Regions from separate parts of the Streptomyces akebiae genome, predicted to be linked through region 1. Evidence: riboswitches for the same ligand, from Rfam matches in the RefSeq annotation. Region 1 holds a riboswitch; each other region holds the start of a gene.
What was found. A riboswitch is a leader RNA that binds a small molecule or an ion and turns the genes downstream of it on or off. The one in region 1 is predicted to bind cyclic di-AMP.
Positions count from the first base shown of each region.

Region 2: it holds a riboswitch for cyclic di-AMP, as region 1 does, so the genes downstream of both, K1J60_RS38205 (C40 family peptidase) here and K1J60_RS16725 (C40 family peptidase) in region 1, are expected to answer to the same signal.
Region 3: it holds a riboswitch for cyclic di-AMP, as region 1 does, so the genes downstream of both, K1J60_RS11630 (M23 family metallopeptidase) here and K1J60_RS16725 (C40 family peptidase) in region 1, are expected to answer to the same signal.
Region 4: it holds a riboswitch for cyclic di-AMP, as region 1 does, so the genes downstream of both, K1J60_RS26225 (LysM peptidoglycan-binding domain-containing protein) here and K1J60_RS16725 (C40 family peptidase) in region 1, are expected to answer to the same signal.

Region 1 covers NZ_CP080647.1:3,914,688-3,917,940, forward strand. The annotation lists gene pcrA (DNA helicase PcrA) at 1-1,130, opposite strand, end outside; cyclic di-AMP (ydaO/yuaA leader) riboswitch at 1,386-1,543, shown strand; gene K1J60_RS16725 (C40 family peptidase) at 1,553-2,752, shown strand; gene K1J60_RS16730 (hypothetical protein) at 2,860-3,213, opposite strand.
Region 2 covers NZ_CP080647.1:8,784,314-8,787,566, reverse strand. The annotation lists gene K1J60_RS38215 (ATP-dependent Clp protease proteolytic subunit) at 1-623, shown strand, start outside; gene K1J60_RS38210 (hypothetical protein) at 631-948, shown strand; cyclic di-AMP (ydaO/yuaA leader) riboswitch at 1,321-1,491, shown strand; gene K1J60_RS38205 (C40 family peptidase) at 1,495-1,968, shown strand; partial or broken gene K1J60_RS38200 (DUF6328 family protein) at 2,046-2,552, shown strand; gene K1J60_RS38195 (ATP-binding protein) at 2,661-3,119, opposite strand.
Region 3 covers NZ_CP080647.1:2,696,795-2,700,047, forward strand. The annotation lists gene K1J60_RS11620 (HPr family phosphocarrier protein) at 1-125, shown strand, start outside; gene K1J60_RS11625 (GntR family transcriptional regulator) at 295-999, opposite strand; gene K1J60_RS11630 (M23 family metallopeptidase) at 1,229-2,017, opposite strand; cyclic di-AMP (ydaO/yuaA leader) riboswitch at 2,031-2,204, opposite strand; gene K1J60_RS11635 (M16 family metallopeptidase) at 2,408-3,253, opposite strand, start outside.
Region 4 covers NZ_CP080647.1:6,071,470-6,074,722, forward strand. The annotation lists gene K1J60_RS26220 (LysM peptidoglycan-binding domain-containing protein) at 119-1,168, shown strand; cyclic di-AMP (ydaO/yuaA leader) riboswitch at 1,351-1,550, shown strand; gene K1J60_RS26225 (LysM peptidoglycan-binding domain-containing protein) at 1,555-2,244, shown strand; gene eno (phosphopyruvate hydratase) at 2,701-3,253, shown strand, end outside.

The sequences.
Region 1 (3,253 bases):
TCGATGACCGCGTTGGCCGCGCTCAGGATGGTCTGCGTGGAGCGGTAGTTCTGCTCCAGCAGGATCGTGGTCGCGTTCGGGTAGTCCTCCTCGAACTGGAGGATGTTGCGGATGGTCGCGCCGCGGAAGGCGTAGATCGACTGGTCCGCGTCACCCACGACGCAGAGCTCGGCCGGAGGTACGTCCCACTCGGCCGGCGGCACGTCCACCGGGTGCTCGGAGGTGCCGACCAGCTCTCTGACCAGGGCGTACTGGGCGTGATTGGTGTCCTGGTACTCGTCGACGAGGACATGACGGAAGCGACGGCGGTAGTGCTCGGCGACGTCCGGGAAGGCGCGCAGCAGATTGACCGTCGTCATGATCAGGTCGTCGAAGTCGAGTGCGTTCGCCTCGCGGAGGCGGGACTGGTAGAGCGCGTAGGCCTGGGCGAGGGTCTTCTCGAAGCCGTCGGCGGCCTGGGCGGCGAAGTCCTCCTCGTCGATCAGCTCGTTCTTCAGGTTCGAGATCTTGGCGCTGAAGGACTTGGGCGGGAAGCGCTTCGGGTCGAGGTCCAGATCACGGCAGACGAGCGCCATCAGCCGCTTGCTGTCGGCGGCGTCGTAGATCGAGAAGGAGGACGTGAAGCCGAGCTTCTTCGACTCGCGCCGCAGGATCCGGACGCACGCGCTGTGGAAGGTCATGACCCACATCGCGTTCGCGCGCGGGCCGACGAGCTGCTCGACGCGCTCCTTCATCTCACCGGCGGCCTTGTTGGTGAAGGTGATCGCGAGGATCTGGCCCGGGTGGACATGGCGCTCGCCGAGCAGGTGGGCGATGCGGTGGGTGAGCACCCGGGTCTTGCCGGAACCGGCGCCGGCGACGATGAGCAGAGGTGACCCGGCGTGCACCACGGCCGCGCGCTGGTTCTCGTTCAGCCCGTCCAGGAGGGCCGCCGCGTCGAGAGCCGGGCGGGGGGCACCGCCCCGGTAGTAGGCGTCCCGGTCCGGTGGCACGTCGAACTTCCCGCCGAACAGATCGTCCGGAAGCGGCTCCGGTACGTGATCGTCCTCGGGCGGCGGCGGGGGCTCCTCCGCGTGGCCGCGGGGGGCCTGGAGGTCCGCCAGGAAGCTGTCGTCAAAGAGGCTGCTCATCGCTCTCCGAGTCTAGGCGCCCCCACTGACAGCCAGGGGCCGCCCCGGGAAGTCCGCACGCACCACTCACCGCGTACACCTCACGACGGTGAGCGATCGAGCGTACCGCCCATCGCGCGGAAGAGGCTAAGGTCACGAAAACGTATCGGGCATATCGAACATCAACCTTCACACGGGCCACACGAGTTGGCTAGCTTCTTCTCTTGGGCCGTACGACACAACCGGCGAACGTCGCCGGGCCGCACGGCCTCCGCCGAATCCGGTACGCCGCTTGCGGCGCCGGAGCCGGGGACCCACCGACCTCTGGGGTGAATCGACCCGACCGCCGTACGCGGCAAGGGCCGTAGGGCAAACCTTCCGAAGCTTGCGCCCGAACCCGACAGCTAACCCGGTAGGCGGACAACGGAAGGAGACGCCGCACCATGGCGCCGCACCGCAAGCCGCGTCCGACCGGCCGGACGCGCGCGGGCATACGCACCCCCGCTCTCGCCACGGCCGCACTGACCTCCGTGGCTCTGCTCTCCCAGACGGCCACCGCCGCACCCTCCGCCGACGACAGGCCGAGCCTGGAGGAGGTCGAGAAGAAGGTCGACGACCTCTACCGCCAGGCCGGGTCGGCGACCGAGAACTACAACGCGGCCAAGGAGAGGACGACCAAGCAGAAGAAGAAGGTCGACACCCTCCTCGACGACGTCGCCAAGCGCGCGGAGAAGCTCAACGAGGCGCGGGAGGAGCTGGGCTCGTTCGCGGCGGCCCAGTACCGCACCGGCGCGGCCACCCCCGACCAGGCCTCACTGCTCCTGGCGGACAACCCGCAGGACTACTTCGACCAGAACCAGCTCATGGACCGGTTGACGGACCGTCAGAAGGTAGCCGTCGACGCGTACGTCACCCAGCAGGCCGACGCGGCGGAGCAGCGCCGGACGGCGAGCGACAGCCTCGAAAAGCTCACCGAGTCGCAGAACGCCCTCAAGACCAGCAAGGCCAAGGTCCAGGCGAAGCTCGCCGAGGCCCGCGAACTGCTCTCCACCCTCACCGCCGAGGAGAAGGCCCGGCTCGCCGCGATCGAACAGCGCGAGCAGGAGGAGGCCGACCGCAAGGCGGAAGAGCTCGCGCGGCAGCAGGCGGCACAGGCGCGCCAGGAGACGCAGAGCGCCCAGGAGACCCAGGAGGCCCAGGAGGTCCAGGGAGGGACCGCCACCGGCACGGAGACATCGCCGGGCACCACCGGGACCACAGCCCCGGTCGAGGACTCCACATACGCCTCGAAGGCCACCAAGGCCCTCGCCTTCGCCCGCGCGCAGATCGGCAAGCCGTATGTCTGGGGCGCCACCGGCCCCGGCTCCTACGACTGCTCCGGCCTCACGCAGGCCGCCTGGAAGGCCGCCGGGGTCGACCTCCCGCGCACCACCTACGACCAGGTCGAGGCTGGCACCACCGTCTCCCTGGCCGACGCCAAGCCGGGCGACCTCGTCTTCTTCTACGACAACATCGGCCACGTCGGCCTCTACATCGGCAACGGCATGATGATCCACGCCCCCAAGCCGGGCACGTACGTCCGCGAGGAGTCGATCTTCTACGACGGGGAGTCCTCGATCCACAGCGTGGTGCGCCCGGCGTAACCGGGGCAGGACAGGGGGCGCCGGTCCGCACGGTCGGCGCCATCCCGGGGATCCCGGCTCAGCCGTCCCGATGCCATCGCGGGCAGGACGGGCTCACACGGGGGCACTCAGGTCCAGAGCACCGCGATGAAGACGTTCGCGGTGGTCAGCGCGCCCACCAGGGCGAAGATCGGCTTCTCCACCGTCTCCTCGTCGCGTTTCACGTAGACCAGGCCGAGGATCACGATCAGCAGGGCGAGCTTGACGCCGATCTTGATGTTGTTGACGGGCTGGTCGTCCGCCTGGTTGAGACCGACGAGGAGGACGCCGGTGACGAGCATGGTGAGGGCACCGTGCAGCATCGCGGGGACGAAGCGGGCGGTGCCCTGGCCCATGGCCTTCATCTGGGTGAGGAAACCACCCAGGAGGGAGGCGATGCCGATGATGTGGAGGGCGACGAGGATGTGGATGAGTACGTCCATGCGCGGAGCCTAATGAGGCGCCCGAAGGTCGTGGGGCACC
Region 2 (3,253 bases), 4.9 Mb from region 1:
CGGCCCGCCAGGTGCTGCCCGGGTTCACCGAGCGCACCACTGCGGGTCACCGAACGATGGATCCGTACTCGAAGTTGCTGGAAGAACGGATCGTGTTCCTCGGGACGCAGATCGACGACACGTCGGCGAACGACGTGATGGCGCAGTTCATGCACCTCGAGCACCAGTCGCCGGACCGCGACATCTCGCTGTACATCAACTCGCCCGGCGGCTCGTTCAGCGCGATGACGGCGATCTACGACACCATCCGCTTCGTCACCTGCGACGTGGAGACCATCTGCCTGGGGCAGGCGGGTTCGGCCGCCGCGGTGCTGCTCGCGGCGGGCACGCCGGGCAAGCGGTTCGTGCTTCCGGGGGCGCGTGTACTGATCCACCAGCCGGCGGTGGCCGAACGGATCGAGGGACAGGCCGACGATCTGGCGATCCAGGCCCAGGAACTGACGCGCAATCGCCGCAGGCTGGAGGAGATGCTCGTCCGGCACACGGGCCGGAGCCCGGAGCGGATCAGCGCCGACATCGAGCGGGACACGTTCCTCGACGCGGAGGCGGCGGTGGAGTACGGCCTGGCCGATCGGGTGATCCCGAGCCACAGGACCACGCGCACGCTCCCCGGCGCGAGGTGAGCCGTCGATGCTCCCACCCGAACTGCCGCCGTTGCCCGCGCTCACGCGCGCCGAGGCCGAGCTGATCGACCGTTACCTGGACGTGGTCGATCTGCTCGGCCGGATCAATCCGGCCCGACCGGGCGATACGTACCGCGGGTTGCGCGCGGCGCAGGCTCTCGTCGCCAAGGCGACCGCTCTGCGCGACGCGCTCGAGCTGATGCACAGGCGCGGGGAGAACGAGGTGCACGCCCCGACGCTCGCGCGAGCCCTGCGGGTCCTGGACGGCGAGCGACGGGCGGGCCGGGTGGCGCTGCCGCCGGAGCCCGAGGACTCGCCGGCCTGAACCGATCCCGGGGCGCTCGCCGTACTACTGACGGGGCGTCCGGTCCAGGCTTCGTGCCGTCCGGACGGCCTACCGCGATCGACCTATCGGCCCATACGTCGTGAGGACCTGTGAAGTTGCGCAACATGGCTGGCACGAGGCCGGAACGCATCATTCCGGTGCTGGTGCGGACGTCCTCGACCGCCTGGACACACCAGCCGAAAATGCTCTGTCCACCCGAACGGGCGAGTGGTGAGTAAGACCACAAATCCGTGGTTCCGTTGGGATTTTCGGACGTCCGTGCGTCAAGATCCCTTCCTGACGACAAGCCCCCGCCGCAGCGGCGGGGCGATCCGGGTGGACGCCGAGTCCTGCCGCCGCCCGGATGACCGGTCGACAGGAGTGCATCGGCAGGAGTGGAGGACCCAAGCACGACGGGTCGCCGGAACGGTCAAGCCATGACCGCGCCGAGCAGCCCTTGGGGTGAAGCCGCGTCAGCGGCCGGGCAACTTCGCCAGCCCGAATCCGACAGGTCATCCTTCACAGGCGGCTGACGAAGGGTTGCGCATGACTGCGCTGAATCGTGTCCCGTCGCTGTTGACCCGGGCCGGCACGGCCTCGGCTCTGACCATCGCCGCTGTCAGCGGCAGCATCGTGGTCCCGGGCGTCGCAGCCGACGCCGAGGCCGCCACGGTGGCGTCGAAGGCACTCAAGGTCGCGGCTTCCAAGAAGGGCTCCCCTTACAAGTACGGCGCCACGGGCCCGAGCAGGTTCGACTGCTCAGGGCTGACGCTCTACTCGTTCAAGAAGGCGGGCAAGAAGCTGCCCCGTACTGCTCAGCAGCAGTACAACAAGACGAAGCACATCTCCGCGAGCAGCCGCAAGCTCGGAGACCTGGTCTTCTTCCACTCGGGCTCGAACGTCTACCACGTCGGTATCTACGCGGGGAAGGGAAAGATCTGGCACTCGCCGAAGACGGGTGACGTCGTCCGACTGCAGAAGCTCTGGACGAAGAACGTCTGGTACGGCCGGGTCCGCTGACCCACCGTCGGGGGCGGCTGAGTTCTCCGCCGCCCCCGGCAGGCGTGCGACCGGCGGTTTTGGATACACGTTCGACCATGGCCGACGAACGCACCCGTCCCGCACGCAACGAGACCCCCCTCGAACGCGCCGACCGCAATTTCTCCGAGCTGCTCCAGGAGTTGCGCGTCACCCAGACCGGGGTACAGATCCTCTTCGCGTTCCTGTTGACGTTGGCCTTCACACCGCGCTTCCCCGACCTGGACTCCGTCCAGCGCGCCACATACGTCGTCACCCTGCTGCTCGCGGTCCTCGCGGCGACGCTCTTCACCGCCCCGGCCGCCCTGCACCGCTCGCTCTTCCAGCAGAACGCCAAGCCCGTCATCGTCCAGGTCTCGTCCCGGCTGGCCACCGCGGGATTGATCGTGCTGATGCCGGCCTTCACCGGATCCGTCCTGCTCGTCGTGGACGTGACGCTCGGCCGGAAGGCCGGGATCGCCGCCGGGGCCGGCACCTTCCTCATCTGCCTGCTCCTGTGGGCCGTGCTCCCGAAACTGGTGGGCCGCCTCTCCGACCGCGACGACTCGACGACACGGGAACGGCCACGAACACCGGCGCAGACCGCGGACACACGGCCACGAACGCAACCGCAACCACGTCCACGTCCACGCCCACGCCCACGCCCACGCCCACGCCCACGGACGAGGATCTCGTCAGGTTTCCTGCGGACCGCCCGCGCTGACCGGCTGCGCGGGAACCGTCCACGGCAGTTCGATCGCTACGGTCTTACCGCCCTCCCGGGTGGGTCTGACGCTGAGCCTGCCGCCGCACTCGGCGGTCAGCCAGCGGATGATGACCATGCCCCGGCCGTTGTCCTGCTGGACGGCGGCCGGCAGCCGTTTCGGGAAGCGTGGATGGCTGTCGGTGACACCGATGCGCAGCTGCTCGTCCCGGTCGAGGGCGATGTCCACGGTGAAGGTGGGCGACTGACCGAGGGTGTGCTGGACGGCGTTGGTGGCGAGTTCGGACACGATCAGGCGCACGGTGTCCGCGATGTCGGTGTCGCCCGGCAGGCCCCATTCGGCGAGCACGTCGGCGACGTAGTTCCGGGCCGTGGACACCGAGGCGGGATCGCTCGGCAGAGTGACGGATGCTTCCAGGTGATCTGCCATGGCGAGGCGTCCCTTTCCCACGGGACCGGTGTCCGACAGGGAGCGGATGGTTCGACTACGGTCCCGGACTGGTGCTTCGCGCCAGACTGCCACTACCTGGGCTGTCACGGGTGGCGATCCACCAAGATATGCAT
Region 3 (3,253 bases), 1.2 Mb from region 1:
GCCTCGGCGCCCAGGGCGGCGAGGAGATCGTGCTCGCCTCCGACGCCGAGGGCGCGGACGCCGCGCTCGACCGTCTGGCGAAGCTCGTCGCCGAGGGGCTCGAAGAACTCCCCGAGACGGTCTGAGCGACCGGGTAACCGAAGCGGAAAGGCCTGAAAAGCCGCCCCGCAGACACACCGAAGGGCTCGTCCGATTTATCGGGCGAGCCCTTCGCATTTCCGTCCGGTTTCCGTTCTGCGGGCAGCAGAAATAATGCCCTTCGGAATTCTTCCCTCTTTGTATACGGCGCCTGTGTTAATGCCGCAGGCTCGGCATGTTTACGGGGTGTTGCGAAGTCCTCACACGCTCCGGCCGCTCCGCCCCGCCGGCCCCGGCCGGAAATCGGAGCCGGTGCGCGGCGGTGGCCCGCTCGGTGTGCAGGGACGTGATCGCCCGGGCCCGGTCGCTGTCGCCGCGCGCGACCGCGTCCACGATGCCGCCGTGGTCCGCCCAGGACTCCACGGGGTCGGCCGGCGCCTCGACCGCGTACATCCAGGCGATCTTGTGCCGCAGCTGGGCGAGTGTCGAGGTCAGGGCGGGGCTGCCGGAGGCCTGCGCGAGCGTCTCGTGGAACCAGCCGCCCAGCGAGCGCAGATCCTCGCTGTTGCCCCTCCTGGCCCGCTCCTGGCCCAGCCTGACCAGGCCCCGCAACACCTTCAGGTGGGCCTCCGTACGCCGCTGCGCGGCGCGGGCGGCCCCCAGGGGCTCCAGCAGCATGCGCATCTCCAGCAGGTCGGCGGCCTCCTGCTCGGTCGGCTCGGCGACGCACGCGCCCGCGTGCCGACGGGTCACCACGAAGCCCTCGGCCTCCAGCGTGCGCAACGCCTCACGCACGGGCACCCGACTGACGCCGTAACGGCGGGCGAGCAGTTCCTCGGTGAGCCGGCTGCCGCGCTCGTAGACACCCGCGACGATGTCATCACGGATCGCCGTGCATACCGAGTGCGCCGGAATACGCATGACCGACCTCCGCCTTAATCCCCGTGAAACGTCGATGATTGACGTGTGTTCCAGCGACTCTATTGCAGAGAGCCGGAATTTCCGATGGCGGACCGGAATCCATGGATATTTTTTGGACAGGAGGTACGTCACAAGAGGTGCGTCGCAACAGGTTTGCGCAGCAGGTACGCACAACGAGGAAAGCCCCGGCTCGGTGAGCCGGGGCCTCCTGCGAAGCGTCGGAAGCGCGTCAGACGTTCACGCCGTGCGAGCGCAGGTACGCGGCGGGGTCGATGTCCGAGCCGTACTCGGCCGTCGTCCGGGCCTCGAAGTGCAGGTGGGCGCCGGTGACGTTGCCGGTCGCCCCGGAGAGGCCTATCTGCTGGCCGGGGGTGACCGTCTGGCCGACGGAGACGCCGATGGACGACAGGTGGCCGTACTGGGTGTACGTGCCGTCGTTCATCTTGATGACGATGTTGTTGCCGTAGGCGCCACCCCAGCCCGCCTCGACGACGGTGCCGGAGCCGACGGCGACGACGGCCGTACCGGACGCGGCGTGGAAGTCGACACCGGTGTGGCTGCCGGAGGACCAGACGGCGCCGCCGGTCTTATAGCCGGTGGAGATGTAGGAGCCGCTGATGGGGGCGACGTAGGCGTTGAGGCGCTCGCGCTCGGCCGCGCGGGCGGCGCGGGCCTTGATCTCCTCGCGCTCCTTGGCGGCGGCACGTTCCTGCTCGGCCTTCTCGGCGGCGGCCTTCCTGGCCTCCTCCTGCGCCTTCTTCTTGACGGCGGCCACCTCGGCGGCCTGCTGCTGGGCCACGGCCTGGGCGTCGACCTGGTCCGCGACCGTGTCGCCGAGGGTGATGATCTGGTTCAGGCCGGTCTGCTCGACGGCGGGCTCTTCCGCGGCGAGCGCGGGGCCGGCCAGAGTGCCGAGGACACCGGTGGTGGTGAGAGCGGCTACGCCCACGTTCCTCGTGGTCGTGCGCTGCACACGGCCGGGACGGCGGTGCTTCCCGGGGGCGCGGGTGAACGCCATGAAGTGGCTGGTCCTTTCCTTCCTTCTCGCCTACCGGGTTAGCTGACGGGTTCGGAGCAGGAAGGTCTCCTACGGCTACCCCTCGTTTCGCGTCGCTCCGCGAAGGGCACCCGATTCACCCCAGGGACTGTGATGGGTCCCCGGCTCCCCTGGCTCGCGCCATGCGGGGACTCGGCGATGACTGTCCGGTGCCGCGGCTGCGGCGAACTTCTGACGAACAGCCGGACCGACGCTAAGTGGGCCGTCTTCGAAATAACAAACGGATCACAGGATTTGTTGCGTACGCCACAGGTCAGACACGCAACCTCCGCCATCAATAGGGACAAACGGGGGCCCTGGTGACTCTTCCGTCACCAGGGCCCCACTGACACGCGTCCGTACGGTCAGCCCCTACTCGGCCGGGACGACGGTGACTTCGCCGATTCCGAGGGCCCTGACGGGCTCCTCGATCTGCGCGGCGTCCCCGACGAGGACGGTCACCAGACGGTCCACCGGGAAGGCGCTCACGGCCGCGGCGGTGGCCTCCACGGTGCCGGTGGCGGCGAGTTGGCGGTACAGCGTCGACTGGTAGTCGTCCGGCAGGTACTGCTCGACCTGGTCGGCCAGCGTGCTCGCCACGGCCGCGGCCGTCTCGAACTTGAGGGGGGCGACCCCGACGAGGTTCTGCACGGCGACGTCACGCTCGGCGTCGGTCAGGCCCTCGGCGGCGAGGGTGCGCAGCACCGTCCACAGGTCGTCGAGCGCCGGCCCGGTGTTGGGGGTGTCGACGGAGCCGCTGATGGCGAGCATCGCGATGCCCGAACCGTCGGGCGCGGCCCGCAAAACCTGGCCGAACGCCCGCACGCCGTAGGTGTAGCCCTTCTCCTCGCGCAGGACGCGGTCCAGGCGGGAGGTGAGGGTCCCGCCGAGGCAGTAGGTGCCGAGCACCTGGGCCGGCCACACGCGGTCGTGCCGGTCGGCGCCCACCCGGCCGATGAGCAACTGGGTCTGCACGGAACCGGGGCGGTCCACGATGATCACGCGGCCGGTGTCGTCCGCGCTCACCGACGGCACGGGGCGCGGCGCCGCCGAGGAGCCGGTCCAGGCGCCCAGGGTGTCGCCGAGCAGCGCGTCGAGGTCGACCCCCGTGAGGTCGCCGACGACCACGGCGGTGGCCGTCGCGGGGCGTACGTGCCGCTCGTAGAAGGCGCGTACGGCCGCGGAGTCGATGCCCTCGACGGTCTCCTCGGTGCCCTG
Region 4 (3,253 bases), 2.2 Mb from region 1:
ATCTGCGCTGCATTGACTTGTGACAACTGATCGACTCCCGCTACGTTCACACGTCAGTGCGAAGGGGTCACCCCACACCCTTCGCACCGGTCACCGCTGTCGCGTGAAAGGCAACCGCATGCTCTCCGGGAACGGTCGACACCGTCGCCCCCGTCAGGCTCCCGCCCTCCTCGTCGCGGCCGGAGTGACCGGCTCGGCCATCGCGATCCCCCTGCTCGGCGCCACCGGCGCGAGCGCGGCCAGCGGAACCACCTGGGACCAGGTGGCGGAGTGCGAGAGCGGCGGCTTCTGGAGCGCGGACACCGGGAACGGACGCTACGGCGGCCTCCAGCTCACCCAGGCGAACTGGGAGAAGTACGGCGGCCTCGACTACGCGACCAGCGCCGATCAGGCCAGTCGTTCGCAGCAGATAGCCGTCGCCGAGAAGGTGCTCGCCGACCAGGGCGTCGGTGTCTGGGCCACCTGCGGTCTGCTCCACAACCTCGGCGGTGACTCGGGTTCCGCCGACGTGGACACGGGCGTCGCGGGCGACTCGACGGATTCGGATGACCCGTCTGGTTCATCCGATTCGTCCGGTACATCGGGTTCGTCTAGTTCTTCGGATCCATCCGGTTCTTCCGGCAAGGTCGACGGGGCCGACTCGGCAAAGTCCGCCGACTCCACCGACTCCGACGCCTCGGGCGACTCGACCTCCGACGCCTTCGAAGGGTCCACCAAGGCCAGGACCGGTACGGGCGCCGACGCCGACTCGGGTGACTCGGACGGCTCCACGGCCTCCGAGGGTTCAAAAGCGGACAAGTCGGAACAGAGTGATGGCTCTTCGGCTGACGAGGGTGAAGGCGGCACCGGTCGCCATCGCGGCGCCAGTGCCGACGAGAGCGCCTCCGGCGCGGAGGTCGGCGCGGACGTGACCGACGGCTCGCGCGCCGCCGACTCCACCCCCTCCGGCCGTCACGCCTCCCGCGGTGGCGACGCGGCGCGGGAGGCCGCGGACGGCGCCTACACCGTCCGCGCGGGCGACAGTCTGACGCGGATCGCGAACTCGCTGGACCTGACCGGTGGGTGGCGCGAGCTGTACGCCGAGAACGAGGGCACGGTAGGAACCGACCCGGACCTCATCCTTCCCGGTCAGACCCTCGAAGTCGGTGCCGAAACGGGCGAAAAGTAGCGACAGTTCAGGTCACTGTTCGCCCCTGAATGCCCGTTTTGATCTAGGTGGGAGATGAATCACAGACCCCCTGATCGTCTTTGAAATCCGGGCAATCACGTGTTTACGGTCGTGACCGCTCGCCACAGCGGGCCCCTGCGGTCGGTACGCCGAATCCTGCCAACGGCCGCAAGGAACAGTCGTCGCGTCAAGCGCCGTAGGCAGGAGCGGGGGACCCAAGGTAAGTGCCGGGTCCGGTGGTTGCGGCCCTTCGGGGGCGTACGTCCGGAACCGGCTCGGGGTGAAGCCGCGCGACGTGAGCCGAGAGGCGAGCGTGCGCGGCCGGGCAACTCAACCGGCCCGAACCCGACAGCTCACCTCGCAGGCGTCGGTGAGGGGATCTCTCCATGCTGTTTTCCAGCAAGGGCAAGCACCGTCGTCCGGCCGTTCTTCATCGGTCTGCTCGCGCCATCGCCGTCGCCGGTGTCACCGGCGCCGCCGCCATCGCCGCCCCGCTGATGGCCGCCGGCAGCGCCTCCGCCGCCACCGCCTCCGAGTGGGACGCCGTCGCCCAGTGCGAGTCCGGCGGCAACTGGTCCATAAACACCGGCAACGGCTACTACGGCGGCCTGCAGTTCTCCGCCTCCACCTGGGCCGGCTACGGCGGCACGCAGTACGCCTCCACCGCCGACCAGGCGACCAAGGCCCAGCAGATCGCGATCGCCGAGAAGGTCCTCGCGGGCCAGGGCAAGGGTGCCTGGCCGGTCTGCGGCAAGGGCCTGTCCGGCGCCTCGTACGACGGCGCCGCCGCCTCCTCCGGCTCCTCGGACTCCGGCTCCTCGCAGCAGAGCACCAAGAAGAGCACCGAGGACACCCGCGCCTCCCGCTCCTCCGAGCGCGCCACCGTCGAGACCCCGACCGGCAAGAAGGTCAAGAAGGGCGACGGCGAGTACAAGGTCGTCACCGGCGACACCCTCAGTGGCATCGCCGCGAAGAAGAACGTCAAGGGTGGCTGGGAGAAGCTCTTCGAGCTGAACAAGGACATCATCGACGACGCCGACTTCATCTACCCGGGCCAGCAGCTCCACCTGAGCTGACCCGCGGCGTCGGCGACGGTCGCCACACGCCTGCCGCCCCCACGGCCGTCCCCCACGGCCGGGCAGGCGGGGCCGGTTCGGCCGGGCCGAGAATTCGGGCCGCTTCCCGGCTGAACCACAGCCCGCTCACATCCGTGTCCTCCATAGTGAAGACCTCGTGAGGGCCGTCCCCCCGTCCCCACGGGCTCCCCGCCCCGGTGCGCATTCCCCCGTACGCACCGGGGCGGGGTTTTTTCATGCCCGGTCGCCCCGCCCGGGCCCGGCCGTTTCCGCGCCGCTCCGCCTTTCTGTTCACTTTCCGGCCCACCCCCCTTTGTTCCGGCCTGAAACAATGGGTACGGTCTGTCTGTCCACGGGACGGTCGGTCGGCTGCCGACGAGCCCGGGGCGGTTAGGCTCTAGTCGCAGGGCCCGCGGGCCCCGCAGTTCCGCGTCACATCCCATGAAGGAGATGCTCGTGCCGTCCATCGACGTCGTCGTAGCCCGGGAAATCCTCGACTCGCGAGGCAACCCCACCGTCGAGGTCGAGGTCGGCCTCGACGACGGCAGCACGGGTCGTGCCGCCGTTCCGTCCGGCGCCTCCACCGGTGCCTTCGAAGCCATCGAGCTCCGTGACGGCGACCCCAACCGCTACCTCGGCAAGGGCGTCGAGAAGGCCGTCCTCGCCGTGATCGAGCAGATCGGCCCGGAGCTCGTCGGCTACGACGCCACCGAGCAGCGCCTGATCGACCAGGCGATGTTCGACCTGGACGCCACCGACAACAAGGGCTCCCTCGGCGCCAACGCCATCCTCGGCGTCTCCCTCGCCGTCGCCCACGCCGCCTCCGAGGCCAGCGACCTCCCGCTCTTCCGCTACCTGGGCGGCCCGAACGCGCACCTGCTGCCCGTTCCGATGATGAACATCCTGAACGGCGGCTCGCACGCCGACTCCAACGTGGACATCCAGGAGTTCATGATCGCCCCCATCGGCGCGGAGTCCTTCTCCGAGGCCCTGCGCTGGGGCGCCGAGG